DNA from 4 places in the Lelliottia sp. RD5 genome. Region 4 is predicted to be linked to each of the others. Evidence: predicted binding sites of a transcription regulator. Region 4 holds the regulator's gene; each other region holds the start of a gene.
What was found. The regulator LexA, encoded in region 4, represses DNA repair genes until DNA is damaged. The targets are predictions, from matches to a motif close to TNCTGTATGTACATACAGNA.

Region 1 (5,144 bases), on a different contig from region 4:
CCAATGTGCCAACCGATATCTGCTTTAGTTTCACCGGGCTGGTGCAGCGCGGTGGAGGAACCGGGCCGCATAAAGACGGCTGGGGCATTACCTTCTACGAAGGCAAAGGCTGTCGCACGTTCAAAGATCCGCAGCCTAGCTTTAACTCTCCGATTGCCAAACTGGTGCAGGATTACCCGATAAAATCGTGCTCGGTCATCGCGCATATTCGTCAGGCGAATCGCGGTGAAGTGGCGCTGGAAAATACGCATCCCTTCACCCGTGAACTGTGGGGCCGCAACTGGACCTACGCGCACAACGGCCAACTAACGGGCTATAAAACGCTGGTGACGGGGAATTTCCGTCCTGTGGGGGAGACCGACAGTGAAAAGGCGTTCTGCTGGCTGCTGCATAAGCTGGCCGAGCGCTATCCGCGTACGCCGACCAACATGACCGCCGTGTTCAAATACATCGGCTCGCTGGCCTGTGAGCTGCGTGAGAAGGGCGTATTTAATATGCTGCTGTCGGATGGGCGCTACGTGATGGCGTTCTGCTCGACCAATCTGTTCTGGATAACGCGCCGCGCGCCGTTTGGCGTTGCGAAGCTGCTCGATCAGGATGTGGAAATTGATTTTCAAACGGAGACCACACCTAACGATGTGGTCACGGTTATCGCCACTCAGCCACTGACGGGCAATGAAACCTGGCAAAAGATTATGCCAGGCGAGTGGGTCTTATTTTGTCTCGGGGACCGCGTAATTTGACGCCAACTGTGGGTGGACGACTTCATGGCTCAGCGGTTTACTGACGATGTAGCGTCCATCTGCAACCGAAACGGTTGGCGGTTTATGCGTCTGCTCGAAGTAGTCATAGCCCGGTTTTAGCTGTTTCCAGAACTCCGAGTAGGTCGAGAACTTATGACGCTCCATGTTGGCATCCGTCATTCTGAACGGATAGATGCTGACCTGCACACCCGCCTGACCAAACACCAATGCGCCCGTCACAAACTGGAAAATTTCATCAATACCGCCGTCCGTCATGGCGTAACAGCCAATCGACACACATGCACCGTGAATCATCAGGTATTTGCCGTCGTAACCGTGTGCACGGTCATAGGCATTCGGGAAGCCGATATTAATGGCTTTATAAAAGCGGCTGTCAGGTTTGAGCTGATTACGTTGAACGGTGTAGAACCCTTCGGGACTTTTGAAATCACCCTGACGCTGTTTCGGGCCCAACCCGCCGGAATAACTACAGATTTTGTAGCTATCAAGCAGCTGATATGTCTCGCCCATTTTGACAAATAGATCGAGTGTGCGTTCTTCCTTGAAGATCTGAATATAAACCGGTGATCCCATTAACTGCTGTTTATATTCTTTGCTGATTGGTGTTGTTGAACTGTTGCTACTTAATAGCCCAGCAAACGAAAGACACGGAATCAGAAGCATCGCAATAAACAATGCGATTTTACGCATACTACAAGTTCCTTGATAAAGCCAAACCAACTTGCCAGGACGGCAAAAGAGACCCGAAATCAGAATTATCTGGATTAGGAGCGCTCACATTAGCATCGCTGAATTTTTTCGCAAGCACGAAGCCATGAGTTTACAAAATAGTTTTCTTTATACCGCATTCACGCCGGAATAACTGTAAGAACAGTGTAAAAACGCGCCTTATTCGGGCGAGAGTCTGCGTCATAGAGTGCTTCTCAAAGTTTAAACTTTTACTGTATACTTATCCAGTGATGAGTGAGGGCTTACTATGCGCAAAATAATCCATGTCGATATGGACTGCTTTTTTGCCGCAGTGGAGATGCGAGACAATCCGGCGTTGCGGGATGTCCCCATCGCGATTGGCGGTAGCCGCGTCAAGCGTGGCGTTATCAGCACCGCCAATTATCCGGCGCGCAAATTTGGCGTGCGCAGCGCGATGCCAACGGCGATGGCGCTCAAGCTCTGCCCTCATCTGATTTTGCTGCCCGGCCGTTTCGATGCATATAAAGAAGCCTCGGTTCGTATTCAGGAAATCTTCTCCCGTTACACCTCGCTTATTGAACCGCTGTCGCTGGACGAAGCCTATCTGGACGTGACGGACAGCGTGCACTGCCACGGCTCCGCCACGCTAATGGCGCAGGCGATCCGCCAGACCATTTCTGATGAACTGAATCTCACCGCCTCAGCCGGTATCGCGCCGGTAAAGTTTCTCGCCAAAATCGCCTCGGATCTCAACAAACCTAACGGCCAGTACGTGATAACGCCCGATGACGTTCCCCATTTTTTGAAAAGCTTGCCGCTGAGTAAAATCCCCGGCGTCGGCAAAGTCTCCGCCGCCAGGCTGGAAAACCTGGGGCTGCGTACCTGTGAAGACGTGCAGAAAAGCGACCTGGCGATGCTCCTGAAGCGATTTGGTAAGTTTGGGCGCGTGCTCTGGGAGCGCAGTCAGGGGATCGACGAGCGCAGTATCAACAATGAACGCCTGCGAAAATCCGTGGGGGTCGAGCGCACGCTGGCAGAAGATATTCACGACTGGAGCGACTGCGAAACGATTATTACCGAACAGCTTTATCCCGAGCTGGAACGACGGCTGGCAAAAGTGAAGCCAGATCTGCTGATTGCTCGCCAGGGCGTTAAGCTGAAATTCAACGATTTCCAGCAAACCACGCAGGAACATGTCTGGCCGAAACTGAATAAAGACGATCTGATTGAGACGGCGAAAAAAGCCTGGCAAGAACGCCGCGCAGGAAGGGGAGTCAGGCTGGTGGGCCTGCATGTTACGCTGCTCGATCCGCAGCTGGAGCGGCAACTGGTGCTGGGGCTATAAAAAAGCCCGGTGGCGCTACGCTTACCGGGCCTGCGTTTTGGTTCCCTCTCCCTGTGGGAGAGGGCTGGGGTGAGGGTATCAGACTGCACCCATCCCAGTAGAGATTTACTTAGCCGGGATCGATTTCAGCAGTTCGGTCAGCAGCGTCCAGTAATGGCCCACGCTTTCAATATGAACCTGCTCATCCGGGGAGTGTGGCCCGGTAATGGTCGGCCCAATGGAAACCATATCCATATCCGGGTACGGTTTTTTGAACAGACCGCACTCCAGACCCGCGTGAATCACCTGAATGTTCGGCGTGCTGTTGAACAAACGCTGATAAGTTTCACGCACCAGTGCCATCACCGGAGAGCTGGCGTCAGGCTGCCAGCCTGGGTAGCTGCCTTTAGCGGACGTTTTCGCGCCAGACAGTTTGCCCAACGATTCCAGCATGCTCACCACGTACTCTTTACCGCTGTCGATAAGAGAACGGATCAGGCAGATGATTTCTGCGCTGTCGTCGCTCATGGTCACAACGCCCACGTTCAGGGACGTTTCCACCACGCCTTTCGCCACGTCGGAGTTGCGAATCACCCCGTTTGGCGTCGCGTTCAGCAGCTGGACAAAGCTGTCGCGGGACTGTTTGGTCAGTGCCGCTTTATCGCTGGATACGGCTTCCAGAACCACGGTCAGATTTTTCTCTTTCGCGGCCAGTTCGTTTTTCAGGATATCCAGATAATCCGTCGACAGGTTTTTCAGCGCGTCGACTTTATCCGCGGCAATGGCAACGGTCGCGAAGGCTTCACGCGGGATCGCGTTACGCAGCGTACCGCCGTTGAAATCCACCAGACGCAGATCCAGTTCGTCCGCATGACCCGCCAGGAAGCGCGCCAGCAGTTTGTTAGCATTGCCCAGGCCCAGGTGAATATCGCCGCCGGAGTGACCGCCTTTCAGGCCCTTCAGCGTCAGCTTGAAGGTCTGGAAACCGGCCGGAACCGCTTCACGGGAGAGCGGCAGGGTAGAGATAAAATCAATCCCGCCCGCGCAACCCATGTAGATCTCACCTTCTTCTTCGGAGTCGGTATTGATCAGGATATCCGCCTGCAGCCAGTTGGCCTGCAAACCAAATGCGCCGTCCATGCCCGCTTCTTCGGTCATGGTCAGCAGCACTTCCAGCGGACCGTGTTCAACGCGATCGTCGGCCAGCACGGCCAGCGCAGATGCCATACCGATACCGTTGTCCGCGCCTAGCGTTGTCCCGCGCGCTTTGATCCACTCGCCGTCAATGTACGGCTGAATAGGATCTTTGGTGAAGTCGTGTTCGGTGTCGTTGTTCTTCTGCGGAACCATGTCTAGGTGCGCCTGAAGCACAACCGGTTTACGGTTTTCCATCCCTGCGGTAGCCGCTTTACGAATCAGAATATTGCCAACCTGATCGCGTTCCGCGTGCAGGCCTTTTTCCTTCGCCCAGCCCATAATATGTTCGGCAAGCTGTTCTTCGTGATAGGACGGGTGAGGAATGGAACAGATTTTGGCAAAAATATCCCACAGCGGCTGTGGAGATAATTGAGACAGTTCAGACACGATGAGTCTCCTTGTCGTGGCGCTGCAACAAGCTTGCAGGTCACAGGGTTAGCAGATTAATAGTCACCACAAGTCGGGCTTGCGAGATAAGGTCGAGAATACCACTTTCTCCGTCTGCTGCTAGCATAATGCAAGTAAAAACTCCGGCCAGCGCCGCTTAATACTGGTTTTTAGCGCGTCAGATCTCTATAATCTCGCGCAACCTATTTCCCCCTCGAACACTTTTTAAGCCGTATATACACAGGCTGGGACACTTCACATGAGCGAAAAATACGTCGTCACCTGGGACATGTTGCAGATTCACGCCCGCAAGCTGGCCGCGCGACTGATGCCTTCTGAACAGTGGAAAGGCATTATTGCCGTTAGCCGTGGCGGTCTGGTGCCTGGCGCACTGCTGGCGCGTGAACTGGGTATTCGTCATGTTGATACCGTTTGCATCTCCAGCTATGACCACGATAACCAGCGTGAGCTGACCGTGCTGAAACGCGCTGAAGGCGATGGCGAAGGCTTTATCGTGATTGACGATCTGGTCGACACCGGCGGTACTGCCGTTGCGATCCGCGACATGTATCCAAAAGCGCATTTCGTGACGATTTTCGCCAAACCAGCCGGGCAGCCGCTGGTCGACGATTACGTTATCGATATCCCGCAGGATACCTGGATTGAACAGCCATGGGATATGGGCGTGGTCTTCGTACCGCCGATTTCAGGCCGTTAATACCGCGTCGATATTATTTTTAACGCCCGGTGATGCCGGGCGTTGTTTTATTTAGCCTGCGCCG
Region 2 (5,144 bases), on a different contig from region 4:
ACTGGAAAGATGCAAGTTTTAAATTAGTGTGTCCTGACGGCATGGGATATAATGGGAGCGCATCATCAAGCGATCCCTATGACAACCCTTATTCTCTTTCTCCTAACGCGAGTACCACTGCTAATAATAAAAAAAATGGGCGCGTCGTAATTAGTATTGCTCCTTACACCGAAGTCATTGACGCCAATAAAGGCATCATTGCCCTCGATGGCACGGGTGCGCAAGGCTACGGCATTCAGTTAGCATGGGGCGACTTCAGTAGCCAAAACGACGTCGAACCTGTAAACCCTGTCGTGTTAAACAGCTATGTCGATGCCAACTCGCTTAACTCGAGCTTCGGCGCAGGCGATACGCCCATCGGCGGGAACGCCTTTAGCGGGACAGATAATACGATCAAAATGGCGGCTCGTTATATTCGCACCACCGGAGAAACGGCTCCAGGCCCTGCTAACGCCGTGGTACAGGTGATAGCGAACTATGAATGATCTCTTTATACGAAAATGTAGCCTCATTTTCCTGGCATTATGCTTGCGGGTGCCAGATGCATTTTCTAAAGACATATCCTGTACCTAATCAAATGATCCATGGGCAAGTATTAACTGCACGCTTGAATTAACCCCTTCCGGAGTGAATATCACCCTGGGTTCGGCTATACCTGATTATACGGTTATCTATATGCAGGATAACGTCACGCTGGGGCAAGACCTCGCTACCTGCGACAGGAGCATTTATCTCTATGAAACCATCCTGGATCAGGGGCTGCTGCCAGTAAATACCATCGCTGGCGATCGCATCTATCCGACAGATATTCCAGGTATTGGGATGTCTGTCTTTAGTACTGATATAGCCACCTCGCTCCCCGTGTTTCCCAGCTTAGCCATGAGTGGCTGGGTTAGTGCCCATACGGGTGAATATATAATGGGAAAAATTAAATTCCGGAAAATCCCGGGTGATATTCCTATGCAGTCCGGGGTATTGTCGGTAAACGGTCCTGTTGTTGGGCAGGTATTGAACAATCCCCATATACTTTTATTAGCGCCGATGGCAGCACCGACAGGATCTATGCAAATGGACAATATTACATTGCGAGTTCCCGAAAATTACATGCCACGTTAATTTTTAAACCAGGAACTTGTGAAATACAGGGCAGTGATGTCGTTGTTAACATGGGTGAGCATCTGGGTGTCAATGACCAAAGTTCATCATGGAAAGATGCCAGTTTCAGATTAATTTGTCCGGATGCCCATGGCTACGGGGGCGTCACGGCGATGAATAACGCCGGACAGTCGCCATTTGGCCCTGGCCCAGAGACGTCACCAAACAACCCGCAAAATGGGCGAGTGAAACTGGCTATTTTACCCTACACCGCCATTGTTGATACAAGAAGAGGCATTATCGCTCTCGGCGGAACCGGTGCGACGGGCTATGGGATCCAACTTGCCTGGGGTGATTATCTGTCACAAGCAGAGACTGAACCTGATAAACCGGTACATTGTGGCACTTCACAATCCGTTTATGTCAGTGAATTGAACGCTCACACCCATTGATGGCAATGCCTTTACCGGCAATGACAATACCATCCAGATGGCAGCCCGATATGTTCGGACAGACGGTGACGTCAACCCTGGGCCTGCATGCGCATCGGTTGAGGTTATCGCTAACTATGAATGAGTTATTTAGCGACAGGGAGATCTGAATAACGCGTTGTGTAGCAGGGAGAAAGCATTTCTCGCTTCATTACCCAGCTTTTTTGCGCACCCTGACCGGCAAACCAGACTGAACCGCGACCCGTACGATTAAGCCGATCCACGACCTGCATGAGGGCGCTGCTGTTCGCTTGCGGCTGGTGTTCATCAAACAGGTTTAATTGCGCCACTCCCTGACTGAAAAAATCACTCAACATCACACCCGCCTTCATATAGCGATGTCCATTGTCCCAAATCTGGTTCAGTGCTTCTGTCGCCACGCGGATAATGTCCCTCGTGTCGTTAGACGGCGTCATCAGCCTACCGTATGCCTGATTTCCATAGGAAACTTCATCCTGTGCATGAGGACTGGTGCGGATAAACACACTGATAAAGCGACAAAATTGTTTCTCCTGCCTCAGCTTTTCGGCAGCCCGTTCGGCGTAGGTGCAGATGGCCTGGTGCATATCATTGTATTCAGTGATGCGCTTACCGAAGGAACGGCTGCAGATGATTTGCTGTTTGGTTGGAGAGAACTGCTCCAGCCCCAGACATTTCTCTCCGCGCAGTTCCCGCGAGGTTCTTTCCAGTACAACGTTGAAATGTTTTCGTAGAACCCAACTGGAACACTCCGCCAGGTGCAGGGCAGTTTCAATCCCCATCAGATTCAGTTTTTTGCTGATCCGACGCCCGACGCCCCAGACCTCGCTAACGGGAACCAGCGCCAGCAGCTTGCGCTGGCGATCAACGTTCGACAAATCCACCACGCCACCCGTTTGCTTCCAGGTCTTTGCCGCATGGTTAGCTAGCTTGGCCAACGTCTTTGTGGGGGCAATCCCCACGCCAACCGTCAGGCCGGTTTCCTTAAGCAGGCGCTGGCGAATTTCTTGCCCGAACTGCTCCAGGCCAACGCAGTTGCTGATGCCAGTCAGATCAAGAAAGGCCTCATCAATCGAGTAAATTTCCGCTCGGGGTGCCATCTCTTCAAGAATGGTCATCACCCGACGGCTCATATCGGCATACAGCGCATAATTAGAGCTAAAAACCTGTACCTTTTGGCGCTTCAGCTCCTCTTTCAACTGGAAATAAGGAACCGCCATGCTGATACCCAATGCTTTTGCCTCTGCTGAACGTGAAATGATACAGCCATCGTTATTTGAAACGACGACGACGGGTTTGCCCTGGAGGTCGGGGCGAAAAACGGTCTCGCAGGAGGTGTAAAAGCTGTTGACATCAACGAGCGCGAACATGTCTGTGGTCTTTCAGGGTAAACGTGACGACGCCGAAAATTTCCAGTTCCTCTTCTGCCCCAAAAACGACAGGAGCATAGCCTGCATTACGAGGCATGAGCTGAAGACGTGGATAAGTCTGGAGCTCTTTCACGGTGAATTCGCCTCCTACCGCGGCGATAACGATATCACCATGAACAGCAGATAATGATCGGTCTACAACCAGCAAGTCTCCGTGACTGATGCCAGCGCCTGTCATCGAATCACCACTGACTCGAACAAAATAAGTTGCACTAGGGTGTTTAACAACCAGTTTGTTCAGATCAAGGTTATCCTCGACATAGTCCTGGGCTGGGCTTGGGAACCCACAAGGGACACGTTCCATAAACAACGGAAGCAATAGCGTGGAATCGGGTTGATGAGAGGAAATGAACTGCATAATAGAGGACTCATTTAACTGTGTTTATATACAGTATCAGTGATCAATCAGAACGATCAAGAGACCCTAAGCGCGTTTTCTGGAAATGGTTGAAAGTCGGTGAGTTTTAATTCAAGACTGCAAACGATACGCGCGATATTATTCGCGTCGCCAGCCAGGCGCTGGACAGGATCTGGAAAGACGGTTTCCGCTACATGAAAGCGGGCATCATGCTGAGTAATTTTTTCAGTCAGGGCGTCGCGCAACTCAATTTGTTTGATGAACACACGCCGCGACCCGACAGCCAGGCATTGATGCAGACCATTGATAAGCTGAATGTCTCCGAGCGTGGGACGATATGGTTTGCCGGGCAGGGCATTCAAAAAAGCTGGGCGATGAAACGGGAAATGCTCTCTCCGGCCTATACGACGCGATACGCCGATTTGCCCGTGGCGAAATAATCATTTCCGCTCAGGAAACAAGACAGTAAGCTTTGCTGATGAAACATGTCAGGCATCCGTTAATGAATCATTCTGCTTTAGGGTATCGCGCCTTTGGCGAACCTGAGTCTGTCCTGCACGTCGAGTCGAGACCACCGGCACCGCTGCCTGCCGGGCAGATCCGGGTGAAAATGCTCTTTTCTCCGGTGAATGCCTCGGATCTGATTCCGATGACGGGCGCCTATCGTCATCGGACGCCGCTGCCGGCGGTGGCAGGTTACGAAGGGGTCGGCGTGGTAATGGAAGGGCCACCACATTGGCTCGGGAAACGCGTGCTGCCGTTACGCGGGCAGGGCACCTGGCAAAACAGTGTGGATTGCCCCATGGCACTGGCGGTTCCCGTACCGGACGACATCGAATCAACGCTCGCGGCTCGCGCGTACATCAACCCGCTGGCTGCCCAAATGATGCTCAATCTTTACCCCCCGAAGGGAAAGCGGATCGTGCTGACGGCGGCCGGGTCCGACTGCGCCGCGCTGCTCGGCCAGTGGGCGATCAAGGCGGGTGCTGACGCGGTGTATGGGATCCACCGATCGCCTGCGCATGCCGAAAGGTTGCGGGCGATGGGCATCATTCCGGTTTCGCAGCAGGATACGGCGACCATTAGCGCCATTGCTGCGCAGGCAGAGAGGGTGTACGACGCCACGGGGGGAAGGCTGGCGGACGGGATTCTGGACGCAATGCCGAAGACAGGGATTTTTGTCTGCTATGGGTTGCTTTCGGGTACGCCGTTCAGGCAGCAGCCGCAGGTGCGGTGGTTCCATATTCGAAACTATCTGGATGCATTAAGCAGTGATCAATGGCAGGCAGAATTTTGTGAAATTTGGCCGAAGCTGCTGGCGAGTCACTATGGCGACGTGACGCTGTTTCCGCTGGCAGAGTGGCGAGCGGCGCTGGCGTATTATCGCCAGGCTGGACGGCTCGGTAAGCCGATGTTCGCGATGCACGACTCACGCGTTCCAGTCCTCTGGTGAGAAGAGGACTGGCGCGAAAACTTATCGGTGACTCATATCGCTCAGCAACACGGCGATCGTCTGTCCGCCTGCGGTCTGTTCCAGACCAATTTTGACAATAATCGTCAGCGGAACGGAGAGCAACATGCCCACCGGACCGAGCAACCATCCCCAGAAAATCAGTGATAAAAAGACCACCAGCGTGGAAAGCCCAAGCCCACGTCCCATCATTCTCGGCTCCAGAATGTTACCGAAGACCAGATTAATAATCAGATAGCCCGCCAGGACGACCAACGCATCGTAAAATCCGCTAAAGACCAGTACCTGAGTAATCGGGGGGATGGCGGCCAGCACAGAGC
Region 3 (5,144 bases), on a different contig from region 4:
GTTTTTTTATGCCTGAAAGCCGTTCAGTTTGCCAATATCCCTCAAGCAGATGGGCACCCTTAAACGATTTCTTGCGCGTACTGATACAAAGCTTTCAACAGATTCTGTTTCTCCGCATCGCCTTCATACTGCGTAAACAGCATTTCCAGTTCTTGCGCATAACGTTGTAAATATTCCGGCGTAAAGACGTTGCGACGATGCTGTAACCAGCGCTCTTGCTCACTCTCGTCCAGCGTGCCGGGAAAGTTGCGCGCCCGGTAGTTAAACATCAGCTTCTCAATACGCTTATCCGCGAACGTGATGTCCAGGGCAGGTAAATTGCGCGGATCGGTTTGCAGAACGATATTCATCGCGGCTCTGTCAGCATCGCTGAAAAAGCCGTTGTAGAGCTGCGCATCAACATTATCAGACGGAACAAACGGTTCAGCTTCGGCAAAAATCGCCACCACTTTATCGCGAACCTGTGGGTTATCGCGCAGGACTTTGAGATTATCCAGACACTGCTGGCGGTTAATCCCCAGCCGCTCTGCATCTTCCGGGCGCAACGTATTCGCCTGTGCCAGCACGGGACATTTATTGATATGCACCAGCTTAACCGGAACCGCCGCATCATCGCCCAGCTCACTTTTAGGGGTGTATAAACGCTCGCGAAGGGCATCGCTGTCCAGCTCAAGCAGCGGCGTGATGTCTCCGGCCAGATCGACCATAATCACCGCGTTACGGTTATCAGGATGCCACGCCAGCGGAGCGACCCAGCTGGTATTCCCGCGCCAGGCACCGAACATACCGGAAATATGCACCAGCGGCTTCATCTGCGGGACGTCAATGAGCGTCATCAGTTTCTGTTTATTACGGTGACTCAGCAGATACTCAAACAGTTTGGGTTGCGCACTTTTGACGCGCTTAGCCATCTCGATGGTGGCGTAAACGTCCGCCATGGCGTCATGCGCATTGCTGTGTTCAATCCCGTTGGCGCGGGTCAAATGTTCTAAACGGAAGCTTGGTAGCCCGTCTTCATTTTCAGGCCAGTTGATTCCTTCCGGGCGCAGCGCATAACACGCGCGCATCACGTCCAGTAAATCCCAACGTGAATTACGGTTTTGCCAGCTCCAGGCATAGGGATCGTAGAAATTGCGATACAGGACGTTGCGCGTGACTTCATCATCGAAGCGAATATTGTTATAGCCCACCACACAGGTATTCGGCACGGTAAAAAGTGCGTGAATGCGGCGGGCAAATTCCGCTTCATTTACGCCTTTCTCACGAGCTTCCTGTGGGGTAATTCCTGTGACCATCACGGCACCAGGCTGCGGCAGGTAATCATCGGCAGGTTTGCAGTAAAAAACCTCCGGCTCACCAATGATTGTGAAATCAGCGTCAGTGCGGATCGCCGCGAACTGCGAAGGTCGGTCCAGCGATGGGCTGGTACCAAAGGTTTCGTAATCGTGGAAGAGAAAAGTGGGAAGCGCGGCGGAATCTGACACCAGTAATACCATCCTGTTAAAAAGTTGCTTCGCTATGGTAAACCATCAGGGTCATCAGACAGAACAAAAAGCACGTTTATCTCGAAGATTTGCGAGCATGCTTCCATTCCAAACATTGCTGTCCGTCACATTTTTTTGCAATTTAATCAGGTAACGGCATGAGATTTTCCGTAAAAAGGGCAACGATTTTTAATGACTGAGGATATATCGTTGAAACGCCGTCTGTTTATTGCTCTTTCTTTACTCGCTTCGAGTGTTACCTCTGCCCTGGCGGCCGATCCGTTGGATTTTTCACCGCAGCCGCCTGCTATACAGGCTGGCTCATGGGTGCTGATGGACTATACCACGGGTCAAATTTTAACGGCGGGCAACGAACATCAACAGCGTAATCCGGCCAGCCTCACCAAGTTAATGACCGGCTATGTTGTCGATCGTGCTATCGACAGCCATCGCATTACGCCTGACGATATGGTTACCGTCGGCCGCGATGCGTGGGCGAAGGGCAATCCGGTATTTGACGGCTCATCACTGATGTTCCTGAAAGCAGGTGAGCGCGTTTCGGTTCGCGACCTGAGCCGGGGGTTAATTGTTGATTCGGGTAATGATGCCTGCGTGGCGTTGGCGGACTATGTGGCGGGTGGACAGCCGCAATTCGTCAATATGATGAACGAGTATGTTCAAAAACTGGGTTTGCGTGACACCCATTTTGAAACGGTTCACGGGCTGGATGCACCCGGGCAACACAGCTCCGCCTATGATCTGGCGGTGCTTTCGCGGGCGATTATCCACGGCGAGCCGGATTTTTATCATATGTACAGTGAAAAGAGTCTGACCTGGAATGGCGTCACGCAGCAAAACCGTAATGGGTTGCTATGGGATAAGACCCTCAAGGTCGACGGACTCAAAACCGGGCACACGTCTGGTGCCGGATTTAACCTGATTGCCTCGGCTGTCGATGGTCAGCGCCGGTTGATTGCGGTGATCATGGGCGGGGAGAGTCCGAAAGGGCGCGAGGATCAGGCGCGCAAACTGCTGCATTGGGGCCAGCAAAACTTCGATACCGTGCAAATCTTGCACAATGGCAAAAAAGTGGGCACTGAGCGCATCTGGTACGGCGATAAAGAACACATCTCCCTTGGTACGAACCAGGATTTCTGGCTGGCTCTACCAAAAGCGGAAGTCGCCAACATTAAAGCCAAATACGTACTCGATAAAAAAGAGCTTGAAGCCCCCATTGCTGCGCATCAGCGCGTAGGGGAAATTGAGCTTTACGATCGCGATAAAATTGTGGCGCACTGGCCATTAGTCACGCTGGAAAGCGTCGGTAAGGGGGGGGTGTTTTCACGTCTGAGTGATTATCTGCACCATAAAGCCTGACGGATAATTTACACGGTAACGAGCAGACTGGCACTCCTGCGAGTCTGCTCGCATAATCAACACGTCATATTTGCTGGACATAAAGAATCTGCTTTATAGTGTATAAATACACAGTAATAAACGGAGGCAGTATGGACTACAGCATCAAGCAGCAACAGAAGCGTAAGATTGCCGGTTTTCATATGGTAGGGCCGTGGGAGCAAACCGTTAAGCAAGGTTTTGAGCAACTCATGATGTGGGTGGATGGACATCATATTCAGCCGCTTGAATGGGTCGCTGTCTATTATGATAATCCAGACGAAGTCCCGGCGGAGAAGCTGCGCTGCGATACGGCTGTCACCGTTCCTGATGATTTTGCCATCCCGGCAAACAGCGAAGGCGTAATCCTTACCGAAGTAGCTGCCGGTGACTATGCGATTGCCATAGCACGCGTTGAAAACCATGATTTCGCCACCCCATGGCATAGCTTCTTTAATAGCCTGCTCGAAGACAATCATTATCAAATCGCCCCTAAACCCTGCTTTGAACGCTATCTCAATGATGGCAATGCCGATGGTTACTGGGATATCGAGATGTATGTGCCCGTGCAAAACAAAGCCGGGTAACAATGCTAATTCCTGGGTTTTGTAGGGTTTTTCTGCCGGGCGTGATACGTCTGGCAGAAAACACAGTACAATTGTGATTTGCCGTGTATCTGGAGAGCGGGTGTGCGCCCCGACAAATCATTAACGCCTTTTGAAATCCGACTGTATCGGAATTACCGCGCCGTGCATGGTTGCCGCATCGCGCTGGCTTTCATCCTCACCTTTTTACTGGTGCGTTTGCTGGATATCCCTGAAGGAACCTGGCCTTTGATCACGCTGGTGGTCATCATGGGGCCGATATCTTTTTGGGGAAATGTGGTCCCACGCGCCTTTGAGCGAATCGGCGGCACGATTTTTGGCTCCGCATTAGGGTTGATTGCATTAAAGCTTGAGCTGATTTCGTTGCCCGTGATGTTGCTCTGGTGTGCGGGGGCGATGTTCCTATGCGGTTGGCTGGCGCTGGGCAAAAAACCGTATCAGGCTCTGCTGATTGGAATTACGCTCGCTGTCGTTGTCGGTGCACCGGCTGGAGACATGGCAACGGCCCTGTGGCGAGGAGGGGATGTTATTCTCGGCTCGCTGTTAGCGATGCTCTTTACCGGGATTTGGCCTCAACGCGCATTTCTGCACTGGCGCATCCAGATGGCCAACTATGTGACCGCGTTCAATCGTGTCTATCAGGCGGGTTTTTCACCTAACCTTGTGGAACGCCCACGGCTCGAAAAGCATCTGCAAAAAATCCTCAATGATGTCGTCAAAATGCGTGGGCTCATTGTTCCTGCCAGCAAAGAGACGCACATCCAGAAAGCCATTTTCGAAGCGATTCAAACCGTCAGCCGCAATCTGGTATGCATGCTGGAACTGCAAATAAACGCGCACTGGGCGTCTCGTGCCAGTCACTTTGTCCTTCTGAATGCGAACACGCTGAAAGAGACTCAGCAGATGACCCAGCAAACGCTGCTCACCATCGCTCACGCACTTTACGAGGGGAATCCGCAGCCTATTCTTGCCAACAGCGAGCGGTTGAACGAAATCGTTGCTGAGCTTAAGCAGTTGATCGGTGAGCATCAGGGTGACAATGTGTCAGAAACGCCCATCCACGGCTATGTGTGGTTGAGCATGGAGATGGCGAGACAATTAGAGTTGCTGTCGCATCTCATCTGCCGGGCGCTGCGCAAATAAAAAGCAGGCGTCTGCGGATGTGACGCCTGCTGCTACGATTCAGCAGCATTTGAGGTTATGATAGGGCAAACGATATACTCATTGTCATTCGCAACGGCTGTCAGTAAGGTTAACGGTACAGTGGTTGCTTAAACGAATCCGAATCTCACATTATCAGGGGTATCAAAATGGAAACTACCAAGCCTTCGTTCCAGGATGTTCTGGAATTCGTCCGCCTGTTCCGTCGCAAAAACAAACTGCAGCGTGAAATTCAGGACGTTGAGAAGAAGATCCGTGACAACCAGAAACGTGTTCTGCTACTTGATAACCTGAGCGACTACATCAAGCCGGGTATGAGCGTAGAAGCCATTCAGGGCATCATCGCCAGCATGAAGACCGATTATGAAGATCGCGTTGACGACTACATCATCAAAAATGCTGAGCTGTCCAAAGAGCGCCGCGACATCTCTAAAAAGCTGAAAGTCATCGGCGAAATCAAAAGCAGCGAAGCGAAAAACGAGTAATTGCTGCGAGGAAA
Region 4 (5,144 bases):
CTGAATTTTACCGACCAGCTGGTCACGCTTACCTTCAATGATGGTCATATCATCGTCAGTCAGCTTACCCCACTGCTCTTTCGCTTTACCTTTAAACTGCTTCCAGTTACCGCCGATTTCGTCTTTATTCATAATCATGTCCTCATCGTTCGGTTATCACGTAAATTTGTATCGTCCGTTACGTTCATTTCCTGCTGGACGTGATAATAATTGTAGACAAGGATTCGGCAGTCGTTTCGATATTCAGAATCTTTAACCATCTGGACAAAAGAAGCCGCTACGAGAACCAGCTGTTTTCGCGCCAGTGACGTCGCCAGATAACCCACAGCGAGAGGCCTCGCAGAGCAAGAAAGACAGCGAGTGCCAGCCACAAACCCTGGTTTCCCAAATAGGGAACGGTGAGCAACGTCAAACCGAAACCCGCCGCGGCTACCGCCATGCTATTGCGCATTTCTGCACCCCGTGTTGCGCCAATAAACATGCCATCCAGCAAATAGCACCAGACACCCGCCACCGGTAGCACCACTTGCCAGAAAATGTAGTGCCGTGCCAGCTCACGTAGTTCAGGTAATGACGTCAGTAGCGCGACGATATGCCCGCCAAAAAGAGCGTAAATTAGCGCAAACACCAGCGCGACCAGCCCGGACTGACGGCAGGCGGCTCGCCAGACCTCCTGTAATTTCCCGGCCTGTCGCGCACCGAAAGCCTGACCGGAGTGCGCTTCAACGGCATAGGCAAAACCATCCAGCGCGTAGGCGGTAAATGTCAGCAGCGTCATTAGCACCGCGTTGACCGCAACGATCTCAGGCCCAAGACGCGCGCCCAATACGGTCATCGCACCGAAGCATAGCTGGAGCAATAAAGAGCGCAACATGATGTCGCGGTTCAGCGCCAGCAGCTTGCGCATATTGCCCCGCCATGCATTTTTCAGCAGCGCGAGTGTGACGCCACGCATCACCAGCACGCGTTTCACCATCCATAAGCCGATAAGGAACGTGGCATATTCCGCGATGACGGTTGCCAGTGCGGCACCCTGCACATTCATATGCAAACCCATCACCAGCCACAGATCGAGAACGATATTCAGGATATTCCCCACCACCAGCAAAATGAACGGGGCACGGACATATTGCACGCCGAGCAACCAGCCAAGCAGCACGAGGTTAGCGAGCGATGCAGGGGCGCTGAGCCAGCGAATTTCCAGAAAACGGCGCGCCTGTGCCAGCACCGCCTCGCTGCCGCCGACGATATGCAGCGCCAGATCGATGAGAGGCGCACGCAATACGACAATCAGCAGCCCGGCACCTAATGCCAGGATCAGCGGCTGAACCAGCGCCCGCCCAAGGCGAACGGGATCTTTCGCGCCAAAAGCCTGGGCTGTCAGTCCGGTTGTGCTCATGCGCAAAAACAGGAGCAGCATAAAGAGGAAGCTGGTCGCCATCGCGCCAATCGCGATGCCACCTAAATAAACAGGAGAATCCAGATGTCCAATGACGGCCGTATCCACCAGTCCAAGCAAAGGAACGGTGATATTGGAAAAAATCATTGGCAGCGCAAGACGCCATAATGCCTTGTCTGAAGTTGTCAGCAGAGACATAGGAAATTACCGGAAGCGAGATAAGACAGCCAGGCTGCGCGGATGGCGCAGCCTGTCAGAGAGAAATTACAGCCATTCACCGTTGCGGATAACGCCAACCGCCAGTCCTTCAATAGAGAAGGTTTGCTCGCGCAGATCCACCACAATTGGAGAAAACTCGCTGTTTTCAGGCAGAAGTTGCACAGTGTTGCCCTGTTTTTTCAGGCGCTTAACCGTCACTTCGTCGTCAATACGCGCAACCACGACCTGTCCGTTACGCACATCCTGAGTTTTATGAACAGCCAACAGATCGCCGTCCAGAATACCAATATCCTTCATGGACATACCGCTAACACGCAGTAAGAAATCTGCGCTCGGCTTGAACATACCCGGATCGACCTGATAGTGGCCTTCAATGTGCTGCTGTGCCAGCAACGGCTCACCCGCCGCAACGCGACCGATAAGAGGGATGCCCGTTTCTTCTTCCACCAGTAAGCGGATACCGCGTGACGCGCCTGAAACAATCTCAAGCACACCTTTACGTGCCAGCGCTTTAAGATGCTCTTCAGCGGCGTTTGGTGAACGGAAGCCCAGGCGCTGAGCGATTTCCGCACGCGTGGGTGGCATTCCCGTCTGGCTGATGTGATCCCTGATGAGATCAAACACCTCTTGCTGTCTGGCCGTTAACGCTTTCATTCCGCCCCCTGGGTGTATATACAGTTATGCTGTGAGTATATACAGTCAAAGGCGAATTTGGAATCAAAAACTGCACAAAAAACCAGAGACTTATTCGATTCCTGAAAGCTTATCGAAAATGTGACCAAAGGAGAGTGACCCAGGTAATGACAGCGATGATAATCGCCAGCAGTACAGCGGCAGAGCCCATGTCTTTCGCACGACCAGAAAGCTCGTGGAAATCAGAACCAATACGGTCAACAACGGCTTCGATAGCGCTGTTGAGAATCTCCACTATCATCACCAAAAGCACGGAGCTGATGAGAAGTACGCGGGTGATAGCATCGACATCAAGGAAGCACGCAATAATCACGGCAATAATGGCGGCAACGCCTTCTTGCCGGAAGGCGGCTTCATTTATCCATGCTGCGCGGAAACCTTTCCATGAATATCCGGCTGCTTTGATGATTCGGGTAAACCCAGTGGTATTATTGGCCATTAAAAGAACCTTTTATTAGATTTGACGTCAGTAACAAGGGCTGCAGCGGGTTTCGCAGCAGCCTGAAGTATGACGGGTAACAACAGAAATCTTGCGCGCTTTCTGTTATCCTTGCGCCGCAATTGCATTATTAACCAGAGGCTTTACATCGTTTATGTCCGGCTGGCCACGAATTTACTACAAATTACTTAATTTACCATTAAGCGTACTGGTAAAAAGTAAGTCTATCCCGGCGGAACCTGCGCTGGAATTAGGGCTCGATACCTCGCGCCCTATTATGTACGTTTTGCCTTATAACTCGAAGGCAGACTTACTGACGCTGCGCGCCCAATGTCTGGCGCACGATTTACCGGATCCTTTGGAACCCCTGGAGATCGACGGCACTCTCCTTCCTCGCTATGTGTTTATCCACGGCGGGCCGCGCGTGTTTACCTATTACACGCCGAAAGAAGAGTCGATCAAACTGTTCCACGACTATCTTGATCTGCACCGCAGTAACCCCGATCTGGACGTCCAGATGGTGCCAGTGTCGATCATGTTTGGTCGTCGTCCAGGGCGTCAAAAAGGCGACGAGAATCCGCCATTGCGCATGCTTAACGGCGTGCAAAAATTCTTTGCCGTGTCATGGTTGGGTCGCGATAGTTTTGTTCGTTTCTCGCCGTCTGTGTCGTTACGACGCATGGCTGATGAGCACGGTACCGATAAAATTATTGCCCAAAAACTGGCACGCGTTGCGCGTATGCACTTCGCCCGTCAGCGTTTAGCGGCTGTGGGGCCACGATTGCCCGCGCGTCAGGATCTGTTCAACAAACTGCTGGCGTCCAAAGCGATTGCCCGCGCGGTTGAAGACGAAGCGCGAAGCAAGAAAATCTCTCATGAGAAAGCGCAGCAAAACGCTATCGCACTGATGGAAGAGATTGCAGCGAACTTCTCCTACGAGATGATCCGACTGTCTGACCGTATTCTGAGCTTCACCTGGAACCGTCTGTACCAGGGGATTAACGTTCATAACGCCGAGCGTGTGCGCCAGTTGGCCCACGACGGTCATGAGATTGTCTACGTGCCCTGCCACCGCAGCCACATGGATTATCTGCTGCTCTCCTACGTGCTCTATCATCAGGGGCTGGTTCCGCCGCATATTGCTGCCGGGATCAACCTGAATTTCTGGCCAGCAGGTCCGATTTTCCGTCGTTTGGGCGCATTCTTTATTCGTCGTACCTTTAAAGGCAACAAGCTCTATTCAACGGTGTTCCGCGAATATCTGGGCGAACTGTTCAGCCGTGGTTATTCCGTCGAATACTTTGTTGAAGGGGGTCGCTCCCGCACCGGCCGTCTGCTCGACCCGAAAACCGGGACGCTCTCGATGACCATTCAGGCCATGCTTCGCGGCGGCACACGTCCGATTACGCTGGTACCGATTTACATTGGTTACGAACACGTAATGGAAGTGGGCACGTACGCTAAAGAGCTACGCGGCGCGACAAAAGAAAAAGAGAGCTTACCGCAGATGCTGCGTGGTCTGAGCAAGCTGCGTAATCTCGGTCAGGGCTACGTAAACTTTGGCGAACCGATGCCGCTGATGACGTATCTGAACCAGCATGTGCCGGAATGGCGAGAATCTATCGATCCGATCGAAGCCATTCGCCCGGCGTGGTTGACGCCTACAGTGAACAATATCGCTGCCGATTTGATGGTGCGTATTAACAACGCGGGCGCGGCTAACGCCATGAACCTGTGCTGTACCGCGCTTCTGGCCTCTCGTCAGCGCTCACTGACACGCGAACAGCTGACCGAACAGCTCGATTGTTATCTCGACATGATGCGCCATGTTCCGTACTCAACGGACTCAACTGTACCGTCTGTGACGGCGGGGCAATTGATCGACCATGCGCTGCAAATGAACAAGTTCGAGGTCGAGAAGGACACGATTGGTGACATCATCATTCTGCCGCGCGAGCAGGCGGTGTTGATGACGTACTATCGCAACAATATCGCGCATATGCTGATGCTGCCGTCGTTGATGGCTGCCATCATCACTCAGCACCGTCGTATTTCCCGTCAGGAGATACTGCGTCATGTTGAAGTGCTTTACCCGATGTTGAAAGCGGAGTTGTTCCTGCGCTGGAGTAAAGACGAGCTTGCAACAGAGCTGGATAAACTGACCGAGGAGATGCTCCGTCAGGGGCTGATCGCGGTGAAAGGCGATGAGCTGCATATCAATCCGTCACGTTCTCGCACGCTTCAACTGCTGGCCGCAGGCGCGCGTGAGACGCTGCAACGCTACGCCATCACCTTCTGGCTGCTGAGCGCTAACCCGTCCATTAACCGTGGAACGCTGGAAAAAGAGAGCCGCACGCTGGCTCAGCGTTTGTCTGTGCTGCATGGCATCAACGC

Region 1: the regulator LexA is predicted to act here: its motif matches at 1,704-1,723, upstream of dinB (DNA polymerase IV).
Region 2: the regulator LexA is predicted to act here: its motif matches at 3,370-3,389, upstream of umuD (translesion error-prone DNA polymerase V autoproteolytic subunit).
Region 3: the regulator LexA is predicted to act here: its motif matches at 2,958-2,977, upstream of sbmC (DNA gyrase inhibitor SbmC).

What each region holds. Positions count from the first base shown of each region.
Region 1 covers NZ_JBVYHQ010000004.1:27,200-32,343, forward strand. The annotation lists gene AC0LWE_RS14280 (class II glutamine amidotransferase) at 1-743, shown strand, start outside; gene dpaA (peptidoglycan meso-diaminopimelic acid protein amidase) at 714-1,454, opposite strand; gene dinB (DNA polymerase IV) at 1,741-2,799, shown strand; gene pepD (cytosol nonspecific dipeptidase) at 2,905-4,362, opposite strand; gene gpt (xanthine phosphoribosyltransferase) at 4,622-5,080, shown strand.
Region 2 covers NZ_JBVYHQ010000001.1:664,909-670,052, reverse strand. The annotation lists gene AC0LWE_RS03365 (fimbrial protein) at 1-485, shown strand, start outside; gene AC0LWE_RS03360 (hypothetical protein) at 676-1,116, shown strand; gene AC0LWE_RS03355 (hypothetical protein) at 1,167-1,547, shown strand; gene umuC (translesion error-prone DNA polymerase V subunit UmuC) at 1,673-2,935, opposite strand; gene umuD (translesion error-prone DNA polymerase V autoproteolytic subunit) at 2,919-3,353, opposite strand; partial or broken gene AC0LWE_RS03340 (DUF4113 domain-containing protein) at 3,473-3,793, shown strand; gene AC0LWE_RS03335 (zinc-dependent alcohol dehydrogenase family protein) at 3,856-4,806, shown strand; gene AC0LWE_RS03330 (AI-2E family transporter) at 4,828-5,144, opposite strand, start outside.
Region 3 covers NZ_JBVYHQ010000003.1:483,169-488,312, forward strand. The annotation lists gene sbcB (exodeoxyribonuclease I) at 60-1,484, opposite strand; gene dacD (serine-type D-Ala-D-Ala carboxypeptidase DacD) at 1,689-2,861, shown strand; gene sbmC (DNA gyrase inhibitor SbmC) at 2,993-3,466, shown strand; gene AC0LWE_RS13210 (FUSC family protein) at 3,569-4,627, shown strand; gene AC0LWE_RS13215 (DUF496 family protein) at 4,795-5,130, shown strand.
Region 4 covers NZ_JBVYHQ010000005.1:34,002-39,145, reverse strand. The annotation lists gene AC0LWE_RS15860 (CsbD family protein) at 1-132, opposite strand, end outside; gene dinF (MATE family efflux transporter DinF) at 278-1,597, opposite strand; gene lexA (transcriptional repressor LexA) at 1,664-2,272, opposite strand; gene AC0LWE_RS15845 (diacylglycerol kinase) at 2,382-2,750, opposite strand; gene plsB (glycerol-3-phosphate 1-O-acyltransferase PlsB) at 2,905-5,144, shown strand, end outside.